4 regions of the Psychrobacillus sp. FSL H8-0484 genome follow, and region 1 is predicted to be linked to each of the others. Evidence: riboswitches for the same ligand, from Rfam matches in the RefSeq annotation. Region 1 holds a riboswitch; each other region holds the start of a gene.

Region 1 (5,265 bases):
ATGGCTAGCAGTAGTATACTTACATCTGAATAGCCTAATACCCATTTATTCTTTATATTTTCGAAATCAATATATTCCAGTGACTCAATAAGTAATTCTCCACCCCAAGGAGGAAGAATTATATCAATTTTGTCGTCAACCATCATTTTATTCCATTCTGCTGCACGCAATTTAGCAGGTGCTGATTTTGCTTTATCCTGGGTCCAAACAGTATCACCACATATGACTGTAAACCCTCTTGCTTTCATACGTTCGCATGCCAATTTGAACATATCATGCAGTTCCGCATGTACACCAGATGATATTGCTGTTACTCCTATTGTTGCTCCTTTTTCAAAATGAGGATAATTAATCATATATAGAGTCTCCTTACTATGCTAATGGATTTGTTTTATTTCATTGAAAGCCAACTTTTGGTTTTCTACATGAATATCTTTCATCCCGTCAAAGAATATGTATCTCCCCTTCAATATTTCTTCCATATTTTCTTTCATGTCTATTAATTGATCCAGATATGCTTGTGCAAATTTTAATCGGTCTTCCATTTCTGTTTTATCTTCCGTTGTATGACCATGACCAGGTACATGAACGGAAATAGAATGCAGAGAAAAAATGTCTTTAGCTTTATTCATCGTTTTAAGATATTCCAGATAACTATCAAATATAAACGGAAATTCCACATCTGATAAATAGTCACCTGAAAGGAATATCCCAGCAGGCTCAATGATAGTAAACAAGCCATCATTTGTGTGCCCTGGTGCTAAATAAAACGTTAAGGTGCTCTTTCCTAAGATCAATTTTTGTCCATCTTTACTTACAACATAATCCACCAGAGGATACTCCGGCTTATAATTTCTTTGTAAATAGTAGCGCTGATCAAATGAATGCACTTTATTTATTGCTTCATCTTTCTGTTTATTTTCGTTAAATGCTTGAGAAGCAATCACTTTTGCGTCAGGAAATGCCCCCGAACCAATAATATGGTCGAAATCACTATGTGTGTAGATGATATATAGAGCTCTATCTTTTCTAATTTGATTTACATAAGCCTTAATTTCATCTACTTCATGTGGCAGCCAATTCGGATCGGTCATCACAATTGCCTCATCCAGCTCTATTACAGCTGATGTAGTTTTATAGAGAGAGCTTTGAAAAACTCTCATATTCTCTTTATCATATTGAATCATGTTTTTCCCCCCGATTCTTTAATAGCGAGTAAATCGACGTTTGTAAAAGGAGATTTGTCGATAACGATTTTATAGGTTGTTTATAGAAGAAATTATGCCAGTGAGGTTTAATATAGCTATTTCAAGACACATAAAAAAAACACCCCTCATGATGAATACTATTCGTCATGACGGATGAGATATCCTTTTATTCACCTATGTTCTCGTTTAAAAATGCTAATAAGTCTCTGTGATTTTCTGCTGCTACACCATGTGCTATTGGATAGCTTTTAAATGTAACATTCGCTCCCTGTTCGGTGAAATAGTCTTTACTTGCAACTCCCCATTCAAATGGGAGCATATTATCTAATTCACCATGTGAAATAAATACATTCAATTGATCAACGGGTTGTGTTGCATACTCTCCCTTCGCAAAGGCTGGAATATATCCACTTAGTGCAACTATTCCTTTTATTTGTTTACCCATTACAAGGGCTAAAGTTTGAGATAATATTGCTCCTTGGCTAAAACCAAGTAGATACACTTGCTCCCTATCTACTGAATATTCTTCCATTGCCTCTTGGATAAATGATTGAAGATCTTTGATAACTTGATCAAAAACCGTACGATGTGGCTTACCAAGCCCTTCAATTGTAAAAAATGCATATCCAGGTGGCTGGCTAATTGGCCCACGAATACTAAAAATATGACATTTCTCTTTTAAACTCGATACAAGTCCTACTAAATCATTTTCATTGCTACCCATGCCATGGATTAAAAATAGTGCAGGATATTTTTTATTTTCATCGGTCGTTTGTGGTGCACTATGAATATAAGTAAATGTTGTGTTCATGTATATCTTCCCTTCCTTTTTAATTTAACTAATCATAGCATTTTTTTCCTTTACCTAACTAATCATTTGTCTACAAGAAATAAAAGAAATCGATCACATTTTTCAATAATGGTCTAAAGGTTGTCACGAGGTCATGCTGTTGACCAACTGGCAACCTCTTTTGTCGTCTTCGCGTTGGGCTTTGTCTTCTTAGGCTCTTGTTTTGTCGCGTTCATGCTTAAGTTTGTCTCGTTCAGTGCATCATTTGTCTCATTTAGGATTATTCTTCCAGCAATAAACCTATTACACTATAAAACAGTCGAACTTCTTACATTAAATGGCTTAATGAGACCAATTCTCCCGTAATCGAGACTAAATACCATAAACCCGCAACCAATTCTAATAAAAACGAGACCATTTTCAGAATTCAAACAAATGAAAAAGAGCTACCCTTCATCGGATAGCCCCATTAACCATTATTCCCACTCATATGGTGTTGCTTGGTATACATAATAGTTCAACCAATTCGAGAATAATAAGTGTGTGTGCGAGCGCCATGAATTCGATGGTTGTTGTGTTGGATCATTTTGTGGGAAATAGTTCACCGGTAAATCTATTTCTATTCCTTTATTCACATCACGTACATATTCTTCTGCCAGTGTTGTGGCGTCATATTCTAAGTGACCGGTAATCATAATATGCTTCTCATCGTTTGAAATAATGAGGAAAACTCCGGCGTCGTCAGAAATCGAAAGGAGTTTAAGACGAGGATCAGCTTTAATTTCCTCAAAAGAAACGGATGTATATCGAGAGTGTGGCACATAGAATTGGTCATTAAAACCACGAACTAATTGGACGGTTGGATCAGACAAACGGTGACTAAACACACCAGAACATTTCTTTGGTAATTCAAATTTATCAATACCATAATGATGATATAAAGCAGCTTGTGCTCCCCAACAAATATGTAATACAGAAGTGACATTGGTTTTCGACCAATCCATTATTTCTGTTATTTCATTCCAATAATTTACCCGCTCAAATTCTAAATGCTCTATTGGGGCTCCTGTAATGATCAATCCGTCATACTTTCGATGCTTTATTTGTTCGAAGGTTGTATAAAATGTATCTAAATGTGTTTTACTCACGTTTTTCGATTCATGAGTGGCAGTTTTCATGAATGTTACATTCACTTGTAATGGTGTATTACCTAGTAACCTTAAAAGTTGTAATTCTGTTTTTTCTTTTTCGGGCATTAAGTTCAAAATGATAATATTAAGCGGACGAATGTCCTGCGCAAAAGCACGGTCCTCATCCATGATAAATATTTTTTCCTCTTTCAGTAATTCAGCAGCTGGTAATTGTTTTGGAATATTAATTGGCATAACATTCTCTCCTTTTTTTTAAATAATAAAAACCCTCTTTTCTCAAGGATAAGAAAAGAGGGTAAGTGAATCGCACTCAGTTCTTATCTTTCAAGACTTTTCAATCTTGTAGGAGGTAGCACCTTTCTGATTAACATCAGAGGTTGCTGAAGCTTCACAGGGCCATATCCCTCTGCTTCTCTTGATAAGAGTATTCGTTTATATACTGGTTTATTAATCTAGTAAATATTAGCACAATAAATATAATATTACAACAATTAAAAATAATCAAAATGGAGAAATAGACTTCTCCTAACAGCTATTCTTCTAGAAAGTTCTTTCTTTAAAACCTATTATTTTCATGTGTTGATTTCCATTGTTTTAAGTGAAAGCTCGCTCTTATTCTTATGAAAGGACTTCAAAAACAATACCATTTCCACTTGGATCTATTGTAGAAAATGACTGTTCCTGTTCATTCATTTCCACATTATTTTGAAGAAGTTGATTTTTAACTTCTTCTAAAGCTTCACTAGTCGGAAGTACGAGTGTATATTCTTTTAATCCAGTAGCATTTGCTGGTGGATGTGGATTATTTTCTCCTGCCCAAACATTTCCTGCAATATGGTGGTGATATCCCCCTACCGAAATAAAAAATGCAGAATCTAATACAATTTGCTCTTCAAATCCAATGACATCTACATAAAATTTTGTAGATGCTAGAACATTCGCTACTCTTAAATGCACATGTCCAATCGTTGTAGTAGCTGGAATGCTTCCATCTGTATCGAAGTCCGCTAATTCTGCTAGCTCTTTGAAATTTAAGGGATTACTACCACCTGGATATTTCGTCCAATCTTCTCTAGGACGGTCCGCATAAATTTCAATTCCATTGCCTTCAATATCATACAAATAAAATGCTTCGCTATATCCATGATCGCTTGCACTGTCTAAACGAGCGATAGGAATAAACCGTTCAAAATGCGTAAAGCGTGGTTCTTGCTCCAATGGACTATCCACCGTCTTTTTACTTCTTAATATATGAAATAATTTCGTAGCAAAAGCTTCCCTAGTTGGAAGTAAAAAAGCTGTATGAAAAACACCAGTACTTCTAGCTCCTTGTAATTCATTTGCCGTTTTTTCTAATTTTAAGATTGCTCTTGTTCCACCTTTTCCGGCTAAGGATGCATTTATTTCGTCTCGTTGAATTACTTGTAAGCCAACTACATCTTCATAGAAAGCTATTTGTCTTTCTAAATCCTTTACTTTTAAAACGACATGACCTACATGTGTATCTTGATGAATGACAAACGCACCTTTTTTAGTAGCAGAAAATACTTCTGACATATTATCCCCCTCGTTCCACTTATTAAGTGATGAATGCATTACTATCATATGAAATCCTCCATCTCTATATTTGGAGAGTGGTTGGAAAAAACTTCAATAATTAAAACTCGTTTCCGATAGCTTTATTAGAGCTTGAAAAAGGTCTTTTTTTATGACTATAACGTCGCTTTATGTGTCAAATTCGACTTAAAAAGAATGGAATTTTCATACCGCTTGTTCAACTAACCTGCTGCGTTAGTTCAATAAAAAAAGAGCTGCCTAAGCAACCCATGTTCTTTAACTAAAGTACCCGTTAAATGCACCAAATGATAATAAAGATACTTACTATCACATTTAGAAGCGTTTAATACATGAGCATTATATTAACCCAAGATTCATCTTCATTAAAAAAAACTGATTTATATAATTAACTATTCCGTTTACACCGTAGTATGGTTTGTCACCTTTCATACCTATTCGTTCTTGAGAGTTAAGAGGCTGTCATTCGGAAATTTTTTTTGATAATGCGAAAGGACAATAAGAGGGAAAATATATCGATAACTGTGATAATGAATATAGA
Region 2 (5,265 bases), 1.2 Mb from region 1:
TCCTGGATGAGTAGGTAGTCCAGGATAAAAAACTTCTTCTACTAATGGATGGTTAACTAAATAGTCTACCATTTTCTTAGCAGATTCCGTTGATTTCTCGAAACGAACACTAGTTGTTTTAATGCCTTGAATTAAAGAATACGAATCCTGTGCTCCCAAAATAGCACCGAAAGAGTTTTGGATAAATGCTAATCTTTTGCCTAACGCTTCATCATTGGTGACAGCAAGTCCGGCAATAATATCACTATGACCGGATAGAAATTTTGTAGCACTATGTAATACTATATCTACGCCAAAATCTAACGGACGTTGGTAGAGCGGTGTCATAAATGTGTTGTCTAGAAATGTAAGACAATCATGTGCTTTTGCTAAATCAACCATACTAGAAATATCCGTAATCCCTAAGCGTGGGTTAGATGGAGTTTCTACATATATTAATTTTGTATTGGATCTAATTGCGTGTTTAACATCTTCTAAATTGGATAAATCCACAAATGTATGCTCAATACCGAAACGAGGTAATACTTCCGTGACAAATCGGAAAGTACCACCATATACATCTTCCGTGATGACGATATGATCTCCAGCTGATAACAACATAAAAGCAGAGGAGATAGCTGCAAGACCAGAAGCAAAGGCAAATCCTCTTGTACCACCTTCCAGCTCCGCAATTGTTTTTTCTAATGCATCTCTAGTAGGATTCCCCGATCGGCTATAGTCGTAAGGACCAAAACTGTCGAAATTTTCTTGATGAAAAGTAGACGATAAGTAAATCGGTACATTCACTGCACCTGTTTTTTGTTCAAAATCTCCTCGTGTCGAAGCGGTTATTAGGCTAGTTTCTAAATGTGTATTAGTGCCCTTCATTATATTTTCACTTCACTTTCTAGAGCTGTGAAAACTTGTTTCAAATCTGTCATTAAATCTTCTGCTTCCTCCACGCCAACCGAGAAGCGTAAAAGACTATTATCCACACCACGTGCATTACGTTCTTCTTCTGGAATCTCCGCGTGCGTTTGGGTAGCTGGATATGTGATGAAGCTTTCAACTCCACCAAGACTTTCGGCGAAGACGATTAATTGAAGTCCTTCTAGGAAAGGCCCAACCCACTCACTTTTTTGTAAGCGGAAGGAAAGCATACCGCCTTTTCCAGGATAAAGAACATCTTTAACTGCTGATTCGTTTTGTAGGAATTTTACAATTTTTTTTGCATTTGCGTCATGTTGTTTCATTCGTAAGTGAAGTGTCTTTAACCCTCTAATTAATAACCATGAATCAAATGGAGATAGTACTGCGCCAGCTGCATTATGATTTGCAAATAACTTTTCACTTAATTCTGCACCACTTGTCACAACAAGGCCAGCAAGCACGTCGTTATGCCCACCAATATATTTCGTACCACTATGAATGACGATGTGTGCACCTAGTTCAATAGGGCGTTGTAAGTAGGGAGTTAAAAATGTGTTATCTACAATGAGTAATAAATGATGCTGTTTAGCTAATTTTGCATATTGATGAATATCAATTTCCTGCATTAAGGGATTTGTAGGTGATTCAATAAAAATTGCTTTTGTATTTTTAGTAAGTAGCGATTCCACTTCTTCTACGGATTCGAACTTTGCATATGTAGTATGGATATTGTAGGAATTTGCGTACTGATTAAACAAGCGATACGTCCCGCCATAAAGGTCTTCTGGAGCGATTAATTCATCTCCAGAACGGAAGAGAGATAATACTAATTGAATGGCTGCCATACCGGAACTACAGGCGAAACCAGCATCTCCACCTTCCAGTTTTGCAATTCCTTCTTCTAAAATTGCTCGAGTAGGGTTTTTAGTACGTGTATAGTCATAACCTGTAGACTGACCAAGTCCGTTATGTTTATATGCGGTGGATAAATAAATCGGTGGATTAACTGCACCAGTCTTTGCATCACTGTGGTTACCTAATTGAACTAACTGTGTTTCTATACTCTTTTTAGTCAATGCTAATCATCCTCTACTATTAAAATAAGAAATCGTAAGTGCCTATTACTGCTACGAGGCGGCTCTCCAGCCAATGTAGCTACATTCTTTAGAAACGAGTAACCACACGAGTATTAGGAGGGCACTGAAAAACTCTATTACAGAATTTTTCATGATAAATATTTGATGTAACAATACTGTGTACTATAGGATTTAGCACGGCGGCGTGAGACTCCGGTGGGAAAGCGAGACAGCTGAGACCCCGCACAAAGCGTAGCGTAGGAGGCTCGGCGCTCGCCCACGGAAAGCGAACAGAGCCGTTCTAAATCCAATTAGCGGATATTTATTAGGAATTTTATTAGAACACCACTTTTTCAGTGCTCTCAGTATTAGGTGCTGGGGTCTGGATAGTTACTATGTAGAAAAGTTATACTTTCGGACCAATTAAAAAGAGGATTCTCTAATAAGAAGAGAATCCTCAATAATATACTGAAGTTAGTCCTCTTATCTTCAAGACGGTTACCGTCTATTGGAATTAGCACCACACCTATATTTGGCTGGTTGCTGAGACATCTTTGGGCCAATCCCTCCGTCTCTCTTGATAAGAAATAAATATTAAATTTTCTAAATGTTAATTTAAATCAGTTTACCATGGTAAAAATGCAAATACAAGCTGGAAATTTAAGACTTCATCTCAGATTAATAAGAGAAACCATTGCTTTCCAATTTTATTTTTTCCCTGCTTTCTTCTTATTACCTTGGTAGTAATTAAGATTTCATCTGGAATTAGTATACCTATTAGTAGGAAAAATAATGCTTGCCCAATTATCTTAAAGTAGGCATATGTCCGTTACTTGAATTACTCCAAGACATATAGATACATGGATAATACAAAAAAGGGGGTTAAAAGTAAATGGATAAAGAAATGTTGCATTCTCTAGTTAATTCCACGATTAAAGTAGATAGAGGTGGTCCAGAATCCCGTGTCGGTAAGCTACTTGCAGCAGAAGAAGATCATATTACAGTGCTTACTGCAGAGGACGGGGTTATTTATTATTATACACATCACATTAAGAGTCTAACTGTTAATGCGAAAAATGAGGTACAACTTGATCTTCAAGTTCCTGAGGATTTTGTGTTCATTCAAGCTAAAGACTATAAGAGTGTATTAAAAGCTTTACAATACAAATGGGTAAAAATTAATCGTGGTGGTCCAGAAACACTAGAGGGAATTATGGATGAAGTACATGACGATTTTATAACAATTGTGTTAAACGAAGAAGTTATTAGGATTTCCATGTTTCATATGCGTAACATCAGCTACGGGGTAAAAATTGAGAAATCCAAAGATGATGAAAATGCAAATAAAGATGATGAAAAAGCAAAAAAAGCAGAGGGAAATAAAAAATAAGAGAGAAAAATTAGATTTTTATTTATTCGTCGTTTCTGCTAGTCAGAATCGGCGAATTCTAAACATAATAATTTCGAATTTCTTGGCCTATTATGCTTAAATGGGCTTTTATCCCTTACCTAGTTATCCCTTGATACATATAGATACTAGAATAATAAAAAAGGCGGTCGGGATATTATGGAAAACGATATGATGCTATTCTTCGTTAATGAAATAGTTAAAATAGATAGGGGTGGTCCAGAATCCCGTGTCGGTAAGCTACTTGCAGTAGAAAAGGATTACATTACATTGCTTACTAAAGAGGATGGAATTATCTATTATAATAGACACCACATCAAGAGTTTAACACATAACGCTAAAAATTTAGTACAACTCGATATGGAGTTAGAGGATTTTGAGTTTATACAGGCTAAAGATTTTGCGAGTGTTTTAGAATGCTTAAGATATCGATGGGTAAAAATTAACCGCGGTGGACCTGAAATGCTAGAGGGTATAATGGATGAGGTTAATGAACATTTTGTAACCATTATATCAAACGAAGAAGTAGTTCGTTTTTCGATGTTCCATATGCGTAACGTCAGTCATAAAGCAATAGTTGGAAACCAGAAGCAACATGAAAAAGAAATTTCCAGTGATCAAACAAATAAGAACGAAAAAGGAAAAGAAGAAAAGACAAGTAATGATGAAAAAGTAAATATAGAAGAAAAGGTAAATAAGGACGTAAAAATGAATCACGAGGAAATACTAGGTAAAGAAGAAAAACCGCATCATGAGAAAAAAATAAATAAGTTGAGGGAAAGACTTACAAGAAGCATAAATGAAAATGAATAGCTAAAAGATGCGTTCGTCGCTTCTGCAGGTCAGAGCCGACGAATATTCTATGAAGGAGGCACTACCAAATTGCAAGCTCAAAACTTGGAAAAAGCATTAGACGCCCTTCAAGGTATGAAAATTACCTTGTTTCTTAGTGAAAATCAATTGGTAGAAGGAATCTTGTTAAATTTTAAACAAGATCATATTATTTTTGAAGTGGATAAAGACGTATATTATATAGCACTCAAACATATTAAGGCTATTTCAAAGAACGCAAAAGACTATCATATTTATTCTAAAGTAGTTCCTTATCTGGACAGTAATTACTTCACAAATATATTAAAAGAAATGAAATACAACTGGGTCAACGTTAATAGTTTAAGTAATCGTGCATTAATAGGGGTGCTAACCAAAATATCCAAGGATTGTATTGTCTTAATAAATGAAAAGGAAGTAACCTTTGTAAAAAAATCAAATATATCTAGTATTTATAAAGTGATCAAACAGGAAGATACTGATCAAGAAGTAGACGAAAATCAAGAAGATCAGCAGGAGCCAATTGTTGATACACCAATAGTAGTAACGAATGAAATAGAAGTGGACAAAAAGGTTGACGTAACCTTTACGGAACAAATCTCTGAAAAAGTAAAAGAAGACGGAAATTTACCGGTTGATGGAGAGGTAATAATTGCAGAACACTACGCAGCCTTACAACTGGATGAACAAGTTTTACCTAGTGAAAATGAAGAACTTTTGCTTGAAGTGATCATGAAACAGGAAGTTGCTGTTCAAGAGGTAGAAGAAAATCATCAAGAGAAGCCAATTGTTGATAAACATATAGAAGTAACTCATGAAAAAGAAATGAAAAAGAAGGTTGTAGTTCCTTTTAGAGAGCAAATCTCTGGAAAAGTAAAGGAAGACGGCGATTTAGTGGTTAATGAAGAGGTGGTAATTTCAGAATACAATGACACCTTACAAATGGATAAGCAAAGTTTACGGTGCGAAAAAGGAGATTTAGAAGGTAATAAAGGCCATACTCGCAAGGGGCAATATATCCCTAATAGTTCCAACGACAAT
Region 3 (5,265 bases), 1.2 Mb from region 1:
CATGCATCGTATTCATAAGTCGCTATCTTCTCACCGTTTTGATCGGTTAAAGCAATGACACTTCCGTGCGCGTTGTAATGGTAGAAGAAGGTTTGAGCGTCTTTTTTTTATAAGAGTAACTGCCATTTACCGAAAGTTATATTCCATGAGAAAACTATACCAAAAAAGCGATACTTCCCTATATTTCTCAAGGAAAGTATCGCTTTTTTAATTATAGACCAGCTTTTTCTTTTAAAGCTTCTGCTCTATCTGTTTTTTCCCATGGTGCGTCGATGTCTGTACGACCGAAGTGACCATAAGCTGCAGTTTGTTTGTAAATTGGGCGACGTAAGTCTAGCATTTTAATAATTCCTGCTGGACGAAGGTCAAATAGTTCACGAATATGCGCTACTAATTGTGCCTCTTCTACTTTCCCAGTTCCAAATGTATCTACAGCAATAGATACAGGTTGTGCTACACCAATTGCATATGCTAATTGTACTTCGCAACGATCTGCAATTCCAGCCGCCACAATATTTTTGGCAACATAGCGAGCAGCATATGCAGCAGAACGGTCCACTTTCGTTGGATCTTTACCTGAGAATGCACCACCGCCGTGACGAGCGTATCCACCATAAGTATCTACGATGATTTTACGACCTGTTAAACCAGCATCTCCTTGAGGTCCACCAATTACAAATCGGCCAGTTGGATTGATAAAGTATTTTGTATTTTCATCGATTAAATGAGCAGGAACAATAGGTTTGATTACTACTTCTTTTAAATCTTTTTGAATTTGCTCTAGCGTTATTTCTGGATGATGTTGTGTAGAAATAACAATCGTATCAATACGAACTGGATTATTATTCTCATCATATTCCACTGTTACTTGCGTTTTACCATCTGGGCGTAAATAATCTAATGTTTCATCTTTACGCACTTCTGCTAAACGACGTGCCAGTTTATGCGCTAAGCTAATTGGAAGCGGCATAAGTTCTGGTGTTTCATTACAAGCATAACCAAACATTAGACCTTGGTCACCTGCACCGATTGCTTCAATGTCTGAATCCGTCATAGATCCTTCACGAGCTTCTAAAGCTTGGTCAACACCCATTGCAATGTCAGCAGACTGCTCATCAATTGAAGTTAAAACTGCTGAAGTTTCAGAGTCAAAACCATATTTTGCACGAGTATATCCAATTTCTTTAATAGTAGAACGAACCACTTTAGGGATGTCTACATAAGTAGAAGTTGTGATTTCTCCTGCAACTAATACAAGACCAGTAGTAACGCTTGTTTCACAAGCAACACGTGCATTTGGATCTTCCGTTAAAATTGCATCTAAAATAGCATCAGAAATTTGATCACAGATTTTATCTGGATGCCCTTCTGTTACTGATTCCGATGTAAATAATCGACGTTGTGTCATAGATTGTTCCTCCTATATCCTGCGAGATTTCTCTCAAGAATTGATACGGTACTCATTCCCATGTCAAGCCATTTCAATTAGATTAAACTTGAAGCCGTTTCGGACTTGGCACACAAGGATAAAGGGCGATGTTAAATAAAAAAACCTCCCGCTCACGCAAAAATACATGAGGAAAGGATTAATATCATAAGCACCTTTCACTCTTATCAATCAAGGGATTTCACCTTGTCTCAGGTTGGGCACCTTTGTAATGAAATTGCTAATTACAGGTTGCCGGGTTTCATAGGGCCTGACCCCTCCACCAGCTCGGGATAAGAGTATCCGTTCAATTTACCATCATACGTACTTAGTAAGTAGAAGTCAAGCGTTATTTTGAAAAGTTTTCACATATGCAAAAAATATTCAATTCATTAGTGTAGACTAATTAGTTAAATGTGTTATACTATTTCACATATCAATGAAAAATCCTCTAAACAAGAGGCAATAATTAAAAAAAGGATGGTAAGACAACATGAATTCAATCGATACTGTGAGTGAACTGAACGAATTGTTAGCTGGTAACAACATTAGCGTTCAATTATCAGTACCACAACTTGTAGAAAAGGCAACATCTAGAGGAGAAGCAGTTTTAACTTCTACTGGAGCGGTAAAAGCAGAGACAGGTAAATACACAGGTCGTTCTCCACAAGATAAATATATTGTTGAAGAAGCTATCTCCAAAGATAAAATCGATTGGGGTTCAGTAAACCAACCTATCTCCTCTGAAATTTTCGAAGCATTATATATTAAAGTGACAGAGTATTTAAAGGAACAAGATGAATTATTTGTATTTAAAGGATTTGCTGGTGCAGACAAAGCATCCCGTCTAAGCATTCAAGTAATCAATGAATATGCATGGCACAATTTATTTGCACATCAATTATTCATCCGCCCTTCATCAGAGGAGCTTTCATCTCACGAAGCGGATTTTACAGTTATAAGTGCTCCTAACTTTAAAGCAGACCCTGCAGTTGATGGAACTAAATCAGAAACCTTCATCATCGTATCTATGGAAAAACGTGTTGTTCTAATTGGTGGTACAGAATATGCTGGAGAAATGAAAAAATCTATTTTCTCTATTATGAACTATTTATTACCAGAACAAAACATTTTACCAATGCACTGTTCAGCAAATGTTGGGGAAGAAGGCGATGTAGCTTTATTCTTCGGTCTGTCTGGAACAGGTAAAACAACACTTTCTGCTGATGCTGGACGACAATTAATCGGAGATGACGAGCATGGTTGGTCAGATAATGGTGTATTTAATATAGAAGGTGGATGCTATGCAAAATGTATCGACCTAACTCGTGAAAATGAGCCACAAATCTATGACGCGATTACATTCGGTACTGTTTTAGAGAACGTAGTAGTTGATGCAGAAACTCGCATTGCAATCTATGCGGATAACTCTTTAACTGAAAACACACGTGCAGCATACCCAATCCAAAATATCGAAAACATTGTAGATCCTTCTGTAGCAGGTCACCCTAACACAATTGTTTTCTTAACTGCTGATGCATTTGGCGTACTGCCTCCAATCAGTAAATTAACGAAAGAACAAGCGATGTACCACTTTTTAAGCGGATTTACATCTAAACTGGCAGGAACTGAACGCGGAATCACATCACCACAACCAGCATTCTCAACTTGCTTTGGTTCTCCTTTCTTACCATTACACGCAACTGTGTATGCAGAAATGCTTGGGAAGAAAATCGATGAGCATGGTGCACAAGTATTCCTAGTAAATACTGGTTGGACTGGTGGCGAATATGGAGTAGGTAGCCGAATGAAACTGGCTTATACTCGTACAATGGTTCGCGCTGCAATTGACGGAAAACTAACTAATGTAGAAACAGCTAAAGATGAAATATTCGGTCTTGAAATCCCTACACATATTGAGGGCGTACCATCTGAAGTATTAATTCCACGTAATGCATGGGCAGATAAAGAAGCTTACGACACAAAAGCTGCGGACCTTGCACAAGCTTTCCGTGAAAACTTTAACAAATTCGGTACAGTATCAGAAGACATTTCGCTTAAGGGCGGTCCAATAGCATAATCATCCTCAAGCTAGCACAGTTATTGTGCTCCGTTGGGTGCAAGTTGTTATCACCTTAAGTAAGTGCAAATAATACAAAAAGGGATGCCCTAAAGCCGTTTTTAAACGGCATTTAAGGCATCCCTTTATTCTTCATAATCATCATGGAAATTTGAGATAGATGATCTAGGAAAAAGTGCAGAAAACTCCGTTGCTTTTTCTTTATCCACATTGTACAAAGTAATTTCAGAGCCATAATGACCTATTTCTAATCGTTCATCACCATTCACGTGAAAAAACATTTTAAACCATTTTAAGCCACCTTTCGGATCTATAGAATAATTACAGAAGAAAAGGCGATTATCTTCACTTAAATTGATCGTAAATACTTTCATTAAACCTTCATTTATTACGTTTACTGCCTTTGCCCCTAATTCATTCACTACTTCCTGCTCTTCCATCCAACAATGTATTATTAATTCAGTAAATTCAGTAGTGTATTGTTCCCATATATTTTTCCAAAAACTAGTATCAACTGGACATGAAGACTTTCCTTCTACACTACTCGATTCAATTGTAACGGTAATATTACCCATTAACTAATCCCCTTTCTGCATTTTCATCCACACACATGCATCCTTCACCACTTGGCGGTTCACTTTGCTCGGGAAAAAATGCGTAAATTCAGGGTAATACCATGTTTCTACCACTTTGTTATTCCTTAATAATGCTTCTTCTAAGGCTTGAGCATGCTCAAATGAAACATTTGTATCCTGAAGCCCATGAATTATAAGCGTGGATGCGTGGATTTCCTCGATGAGCGCAAGAGCATTTCTGATTTCATATTCGTCTACTCGATTGGCCGGTGTACCACCAATAACACGCTTCATCATTCTTCTCATATCTTGTCTTTCCTCATAAGTTAAGAAAATATCCGATACTCCCGCCCAGGTTACAATGCTCGTAATATCTTTCCGCAGTATCGCAGTCCAAAGAGCCATGATCCCTCCACGAGAAAAAGCAAATAAATGAATGCGACTTGGTAGACAAAACTGTTTTAGAACATCCACTGCATAAACGGCATCCCAGCGATCCTCCCCACCAAATTCGTCCCTACCTTCTCCTCCACGATTTCCTCGGTAGTATGGCGCAAAGACAATGAAACCTTCGGATGCAATTTGAGCAATACGAGCAGGTCGAACCATCCCTATGCTTTGCATGCCTCCTCTACAATATAATATCCCTTCATACTTACCTTCCTTTTTAGGCGTTGCGAGTAATCCTTTCACTCTCAACCCACATGACCAATATGTAATTTCAGTTAAGCGGATATGTGGATTAGGAGATGGATACACACGAACTTTCTCAATTTCTCCATTTCCCTTCATACGTACTCACCTTTTCTAAGATTACTTTCATTCCATCATCCTTCATATGAAAACTTAAGTTATTACAACGTAATAATTCATCTGTCGATAACCATACTGCTCCCTCTGTTTCAAAATTCGTACCTTCATTATTAATATAGCCAACATGTGCAATAAAAACCGCCTTACAAAAAGGTTTCTTATCATATACAAGGTATTCAGCCAACCACTCTACGTGACGAATTGTCACATTCGTCTCTTCTAGCGTTTCTCTTATCGCAGCTGCTTCAAGTGTTTCATGCGCCTCCACTTTCCCACCTGGAAACTCAATTCCTCGTTTCGGATGCTTCGTTAATAACCATTTGTTGTTGTGTTTCGCTAGGACTAGCACATGCATTGGTTTGATAGGAAAT
Region 4 (5,265 bases), 770 kb from region 1:
TCTATGCTTTTGGAATAACGGACGAATCATTTTCAGTGCTTGCAACGCAAAAGGAAGAAAAGATAGCTACTTCCTTTGCATTTGGAGTCGCATTGATCGCGTATAGTAGCTGGGTTATTTTTACTGCAATTGGTCATGTAATTGGAGCAAATCTCCCTGCTTTCTTACAGGCGGCCATGTCAATTGCTTTGTACGCTATGTTCGTTGGTCTCCTTGTCCCTTCTATGCGAGGAAATCGGAAAGTTGTCATGCTTGCGTTAATCGCTGCAACTGTCAATGGATTTTTTTATTGGTCACATCTATTATCGACAGGTTGGTCCATTTTAATCGCTACACTGGCATCTTCTATTTTTGTCGAAATAATTTATGCACGGCGTGATCGCGGTTTGCCGAAAGGAGTTTAAGTAAATGGGTGCATGGTATTGGTGGACACTAATTGGAATGACGCTTGTTACATATATCCCTCGAGCTTTTCCACTCACCTTCTTAGAGGGTAAAGAATTACCACCAGTCGTTTCTGGTGTATTACGAAATATTCCCTATGCAGTTTTAGGTGCATTAATATTTCCTGCTATTTTATATGTGCAAGAAGGTCATTTACTATTTGGCATAATAGGTACAGTTGTTGCGTTTTCTTTAGCTTTTATTTTCGAGAATGTAATGGTTGTAGTGCTAGGTACTATCGGAGTTTTAGCTCTATACAGTTTTATGTTTTAATAATTCAGAATTATTTTATTTTAAAAATATACTTGACGGCTAGGTTTTAAATGTTTAAAGTTTAAAACAATTCTTACAACAATTAAATAGCACATCACTTTCTTATCCAGAGAAACCGAGGGGCAGGCCCTATGACGTTTCGGCAGCAGGTTCAATTCGAACACTGTGCCAATTCCTGCAAGCGAATTTCGCTTGAAAGATGAGAAGAGATGGTTTTTCGTATATTCGAAGAGCTTTCTTTTTCTTATCTAACTTTAGATAAGATCAAGAAAGCTTTTTTTGTTCTCTTGATAGAAAGGTAGATGACTGCAAACCATTGTCTGTTAAGAATAGATGAACTATCAGGAGGTCTTCACATGATTGAATTTAAAAATGTTTCCAAGACATTTCGTCTTGGCAAACGGGAGGTGCATGCAGTCAAGAATGTTTCTCTAAAAGTAAGCAAAGGAGAAATATTCGGCATTATCGGATTTAGTGGAGCTGGAAAAAGTACACTGTTACGACTTGTCAATATGCTCGAGCGTCCCTCATCTGGGTCCGTATTAATCCAAGACATTGACGTTAACTCACTATCTTCCAAAGACTTACGAACGAGACGCCGCAACATTGGAATGATCTTTCAGAACTTTAACTTGTTTAATTCCCGTACAGTTGCAGGAAATATTGCGTATCCACTCAAGCTTGCTGGTTTATCCAAAAAAGTGATTAATACACGAGTAGAAGAGCTGTTACAATTTGTTGGTTTAGCAGATAAAGCAAAAGATTATCCGGATCAATTATCTGGAGGTCAAAAACAACGTGTCGGCATTGCACGAGCATTAGCTACTTCACCAGACGTACTTATTTGTGATGAAGCGACGTCTGCACTCGATCCTGAAACAACAGCAGATATTTTACGCTTACTAAAAAAAGTAAACAAAGAGTTTGGCATAACAATCTTGCTCATCACGCACGAAATGCATGTTATCCAATCGATTTGTCACAAAGTTGCTGTAATGGAGAACGGAGAAGTTATCGAATCTGGTGATGTATTCGATGTATTCACAGATCCACAGCATTCGACTTCGCAGCGTTTTATCCAATCCGTACAACAAGACTTACCTTCTGAAAATATTTTAGAAGATTGGCGCTCAAAAGGCGGAAAAAAATTATACCGAGTTATTTTCAAAGGGGAAATTACGAATAATGCCGTGCTCTCCCAAGTCACTCAAAAGCATCAGGTTCATTTCAACATTGTATATGGTTCCATTCGAGAGCTACAAGAAAAACTCTTCGGAAATTTACTTATCTCATTTGAGGGTAAAACAGAAGCTATACAAAACGCATTAGAAGAATTAAAGACAATTGTCAATTTGGAGGAGGTGGCACCCCATGAAAGTTGATTGGAGTACATTTTGGCCACGAATTTTAGAATCGACTGGCGAAACAATTATTATGGTGATTGCTACACTCATATTCGGTTCCATTCTTGGAATTACTATTGGTCTATTACTATTTGTCACAAGAGAAAAAAATATTTTAGAAAACAAAATTGTTTTTCAAGTGCTAAATATTTTAATTAATATTATTCGACCTATTCCATTCATTATTTTCCTAGTAGCTATTTCACAGTTAACTAGATTAGTTGTTGGTACAACAATCGGTACTACAGCTGCTATCTTCCCTATGACGATTGTTGCAAGTTTTTCAATCGCTCGAGTAGTGGAAAACAACTTAGTAAGTATTGATCCCGGGGTAATCGAAGCTGCGCAAGCTATGGGTGCTAGCCCCCTTCGCATCATTTTTACTGTATTAATTCCGGAAGCGCTTGGGCCACTTATTTTAGGGCTAACGTTTATCACAGTTAGTTTAATCGATTTCTCAGCGGTTGCCGGTACAGTCGGTGGTGGCGGTTTAGGTCATGTCGCTATGACTTACGGATATCAGCGATTTGACGGTAGTGTCATGCTCGTTACGGTTATCATATTAATCGTTCTTGTGCAGCTCGCACAATGGCTAGGAAATACCTTATCTAAAAAATTTATGAGACGTTAATTAAACCTAAAGGAGAGATTTATTGATGAAAAAGTTAAGTTTATTCGTACTAGCAATTATTACTGCTTTGGTATTATCCGCGTGTGGCAGTTCTTCGGCATCTACTACAGATGGTAAAGAAACAGTAAAAGTAAAAATTGGTGTGAATGGTTCTGATGGTATTCAATGGCCTATTCTTCAAGAAAAAGCTGCAAAAGAAGGTATTGAAATTGAATTAGTGGAGTTTGCTGATTACACATTACCGAACAATGCACTTGCACAAGGGGACATTGATTTAAATGCATTCCAACATCTTTCGTTCTTATCGCAATATGTAAAAGAAAGTGGTAACGATCTTGTTCCAATTGGTTCTACAATGTTTGCACCATTAGGTGTTTATTCTGAAAAAATTAAAGACATTTCAGAAATTAAAGAAGGCGATAAAATCGCTATTCCTGATGATCCAACTAACCAAGCACGTGCACTTCGTTTATTAGAAGCTGGAAAATTAATTACACTAGCAGATGACTTCGGACTAGCCGGTGATCCTTCTCAAATTACAGAAAATCCGTTGAACCTTGAAATTATTCCGATGGTTGCTCAGCAAACTCCTCGTGTATTACCAGATGTAACTGCAGCTATTATTAACAATGGTGTTGCTGGTCAAGCAGGCTTCTCTCCTGGTGAAGATCCTATTTTCAAGGAAGCTGGAGATAACGAATCTATCTACCCTTATGTAAACTTAATTGCAGCTCGGGCAGAAGATAAAGACAATGAGACATTTAAACGCATTGTTGAACTTTACCAAGAAGATGATATTAAACAAGCTGTATCAGAAGATACAAAAGGTGGTTCTTCTTTAGTCATTTTAACGCAAGAACAATTGGATGAAACATTTTCAAACCTATTAAAGTAAAGGAGGAAAACAATCATGAGTATTGTAAAAGAACGCAGAGAACTACTATCAAAATCTATCGATGATAAGAGAGAGCTGTACATTCAAACGAGTCAAGATATTCATGCAAATCCAGAGATCGGAAATCAAGAATTCTATGCAAGTGCGAAGCATGTAGAATTACTAAAGAATGCAGGATTTGAAGTAACAACTGCAGTTGCTGGTCACGAGACTGCATTTTACGCAGTAAAAGATAGCGGTAAAGAAGGAGCTACCATTGCTTATCTAGCAGAATATGACGCACTACCTGGTATCGGCCATGCATGTGGGCATAACATTATTGGGACTACTAGTGTTGCAGCAGGTATCGCATTAGCGGAAGCTATTTCTGAAACAGGCGGACGCGTCGTTGTGCTTGGTACCCCTGCCGAGGAAGGTGGACCTAATGGAAGTGCAAAAGGTAGTTTTGTCAGACATGGCTATTTAAAGGATGTGGATGTTGCCTTAATGATTCATCCAGCTGGTAAAACTTCATTGACCAGTGAAACGCTTGCTGTCGATCCTTTAGATTTTCATTTCTATGGAAAAGCTGCCCATGCATCTGGCTCGCCTGAACAAGGGATTAACGCATTAGATGCAGTGATTCAACTGTTCAATGGAATCAATGCACTTCGTCAGCAACTCCCTTCTGATGTTCGTATTCACGGCATTATTACACATGGTGGAGATGCACCGAATATAATTCCTGACTTTGCGTCTGCACGTTTTTATATTCGCGCAGAGACATGGAAGAAAACAGAAGAAGTTGCAGAAAAAGTGCGAGCTATTGCAAACGGAGCTGCTTTAGCAACAGGTGCAGACGTGAAAATCGAACGTTTCCAAAATGAAGTGCAAGACTTTGTGTTAAATACGGTATTGGATAACGTACTCCATTCCGAATTAGAAGCTGTCGGAGAAGTTGTGCATACCGAAAAACGAAAAGGTAAAGGTTCAACCGATGCCGGTAACATTAGCTATGCTGTGCCAACTGCGCACCCTCACATTAAAATTGGACCAGACGATTTAATTGCGCATACAATTGAATTCCGTGAAGCAGCGAAATCAGAGGATGGAAACGAAGCTCTGATTAAAGGAGCTAAAGCTTTAGCATCAACAGGTTATCGAATCCTGACGGACGCTCAGCTTCTTCACAGTATACGAAAAGAGTATGAGGCTTCACTTGCAAGAAAACAAGTGGAGTGAGTAATTAGAGGATGAATTTGTGAGTCTGGGGATGGAACTTGTTAGTAGTGGTTTTCTTGCGAATACGCATAGTAATGTTGCCCGGAATCACTTGAATGCTGCGAATAAGCAATCCTAACTTGCGAGTAACGGTTATCTTGCAATTAGGATCACACCATTGCTATTCGCCTTATCATCTTTCATTCCAAAGAAAAATCCGCTCTCTTTAAGAGGCGGATTTTTTCTTCTTATTATTAGTTTTCATATTGGTTGCATACCAAAATCCTGCTGTTAAGGACGCCGCATCTAGAATATATATCCACCATCGATGCGTGTAACCCGCGTAAACCGAAGCTGCGAACAATGCGACTGTCAATATTAACGCAACATAATGATTGAACGTAATACGTGTAAATAAC

Evidence for each region. Region 1 has a riboswitch for S-adenosylmethionine ahead of metA (homoserine O-acetyltransferase MetA). Riboswitches for the same ligand answer to the same signal wherever they lie in the genome.
Region 2: linked by a shared signal. The riboswitch ahead of MHH81_RS02665 (methionine biosynthesis PLP-dependent protein) and the one ahead of metA (homoserine O-acetyltransferase MetA) in region 1 are both predicted to bind S-adenosylmethionine.
Region 3: linked by a shared signal. The riboswitch ahead of metK (methionine adenosyltransferase) and the one ahead of metA (homoserine O-acetyltransferase MetA) in region 1 are both predicted to bind S-adenosylmethionine.
Region 4: linked by a shared signal. The riboswitch ahead of MHH81_RS04525 (methionine ABC transporter ATP-binding protein) and the one ahead of metA (homoserine O-acetyltransferase MetA) in region 1 are both predicted to bind S-adenosylmethionine.

What each region holds. Positions count from the first base shown of each region.
Region 1 covers NZ_JBBOSZ010000001.1:1,763,704-1,768,968, reverse strand. Annotated here, with positions in the region: gene MHH81_RS08340 (S66 family peptidase) at 1-356, opposite strand, end outside; gene MHH81_RS08335 (MBL fold metallo-hydrolase) at 378-1,187, opposite strand; gene MHH81_RS08330 (alpha/beta hydrolase) at 1,375-2,019, opposite strand; gene metA (homoserine O-acetyltransferase MetA) at 2,475-3,383, opposite strand; SAM riboswitch class I at 3,464-3,574, opposite strand; gene MHH81_RS08320 (VOC family protein) at 3,768-4,706, opposite strand; gene shc (squalene--hopene cyclase) at 5,159-5,265, opposite strand, start outside.
Region 2 covers NZ_JBBOSZ010000001.1:557,159-562,423, forward strand. Annotated here, with positions in the region: gene metC (cystathionine beta-lyase) at 1-867, opposite strand, end outside; gene MHH81_RS02665 (methionine biosynthesis PLP-dependent protein) at 867-1,985, opposite strand; SAM riboswitch class I at 2,466-2,572, opposite strand; gene MHH81_RS02670 (hypothetical protein) at 2,878-3,375, shown strand; gene MHH81_RS02675 (hypothetical protein) at 3,553-4,206, shown strand; gene MHH81_RS02680 (hypothetical protein) at 4,276-5,265, shown strand, end outside.
Region 3 covers NZ_JBBOSZ010000001.1:3,008,595-3,013,859, forward strand. Annotated here, with positions in the region: partial or broken gene MHH81_RS21390 (RHS repeat-associated core domain-containing protein) at 1-107, opposite strand, end outside; gene metK (methionine adenosyltransferase) at 212-1,408, opposite strand; SAM riboswitch class I at 1,609-1,726, opposite strand; gene pckA (phosphoenolpyruvate carboxykinase (ATP)) at 1,920-3,506, shown strand; gene MHH81_RS14590 (hypothetical protein) at 3,632-4,081, opposite strand; gene MHH81_RS14595 (alpha/beta hydrolase family protein) at 4,085-4,873, opposite strand; gene MHH81_RS14600 (NUDIX domain-containing protein) at 4,851-5,265, opposite strand, start outside.
Region 4 covers NZ_JBBOSZ010000001.1:993,719-998,983, reverse strand. Annotated here, with positions in the region: gene MHH81_RS04535 (AzlC family ABC transporter permease) at 1-404, shown strand, start outside; gene MHH81_RS04530 (AzlD domain-containing protein) at 409-717, shown strand; SAM riboswitch class I at 817-923, shown strand; gene MHH81_RS04525 (methionine ABC transporter ATP-binding protein) at 1,074-2,099, shown strand; gene MHH81_RS04520 (methionine ABC transporter permease) at 2,089-2,751, shown strand; gene MHH81_RS04515 (MetQ/NlpA family ABC transporter substrate-binding protein) at 2,777-3,646, shown strand; gene MHH81_RS04510 (M20 family metallopeptidase) at 3,662-4,867, shown strand; gene MHH81_RS04505 (CsbA family protein) at 5,073-5,265, opposite strand, start outside.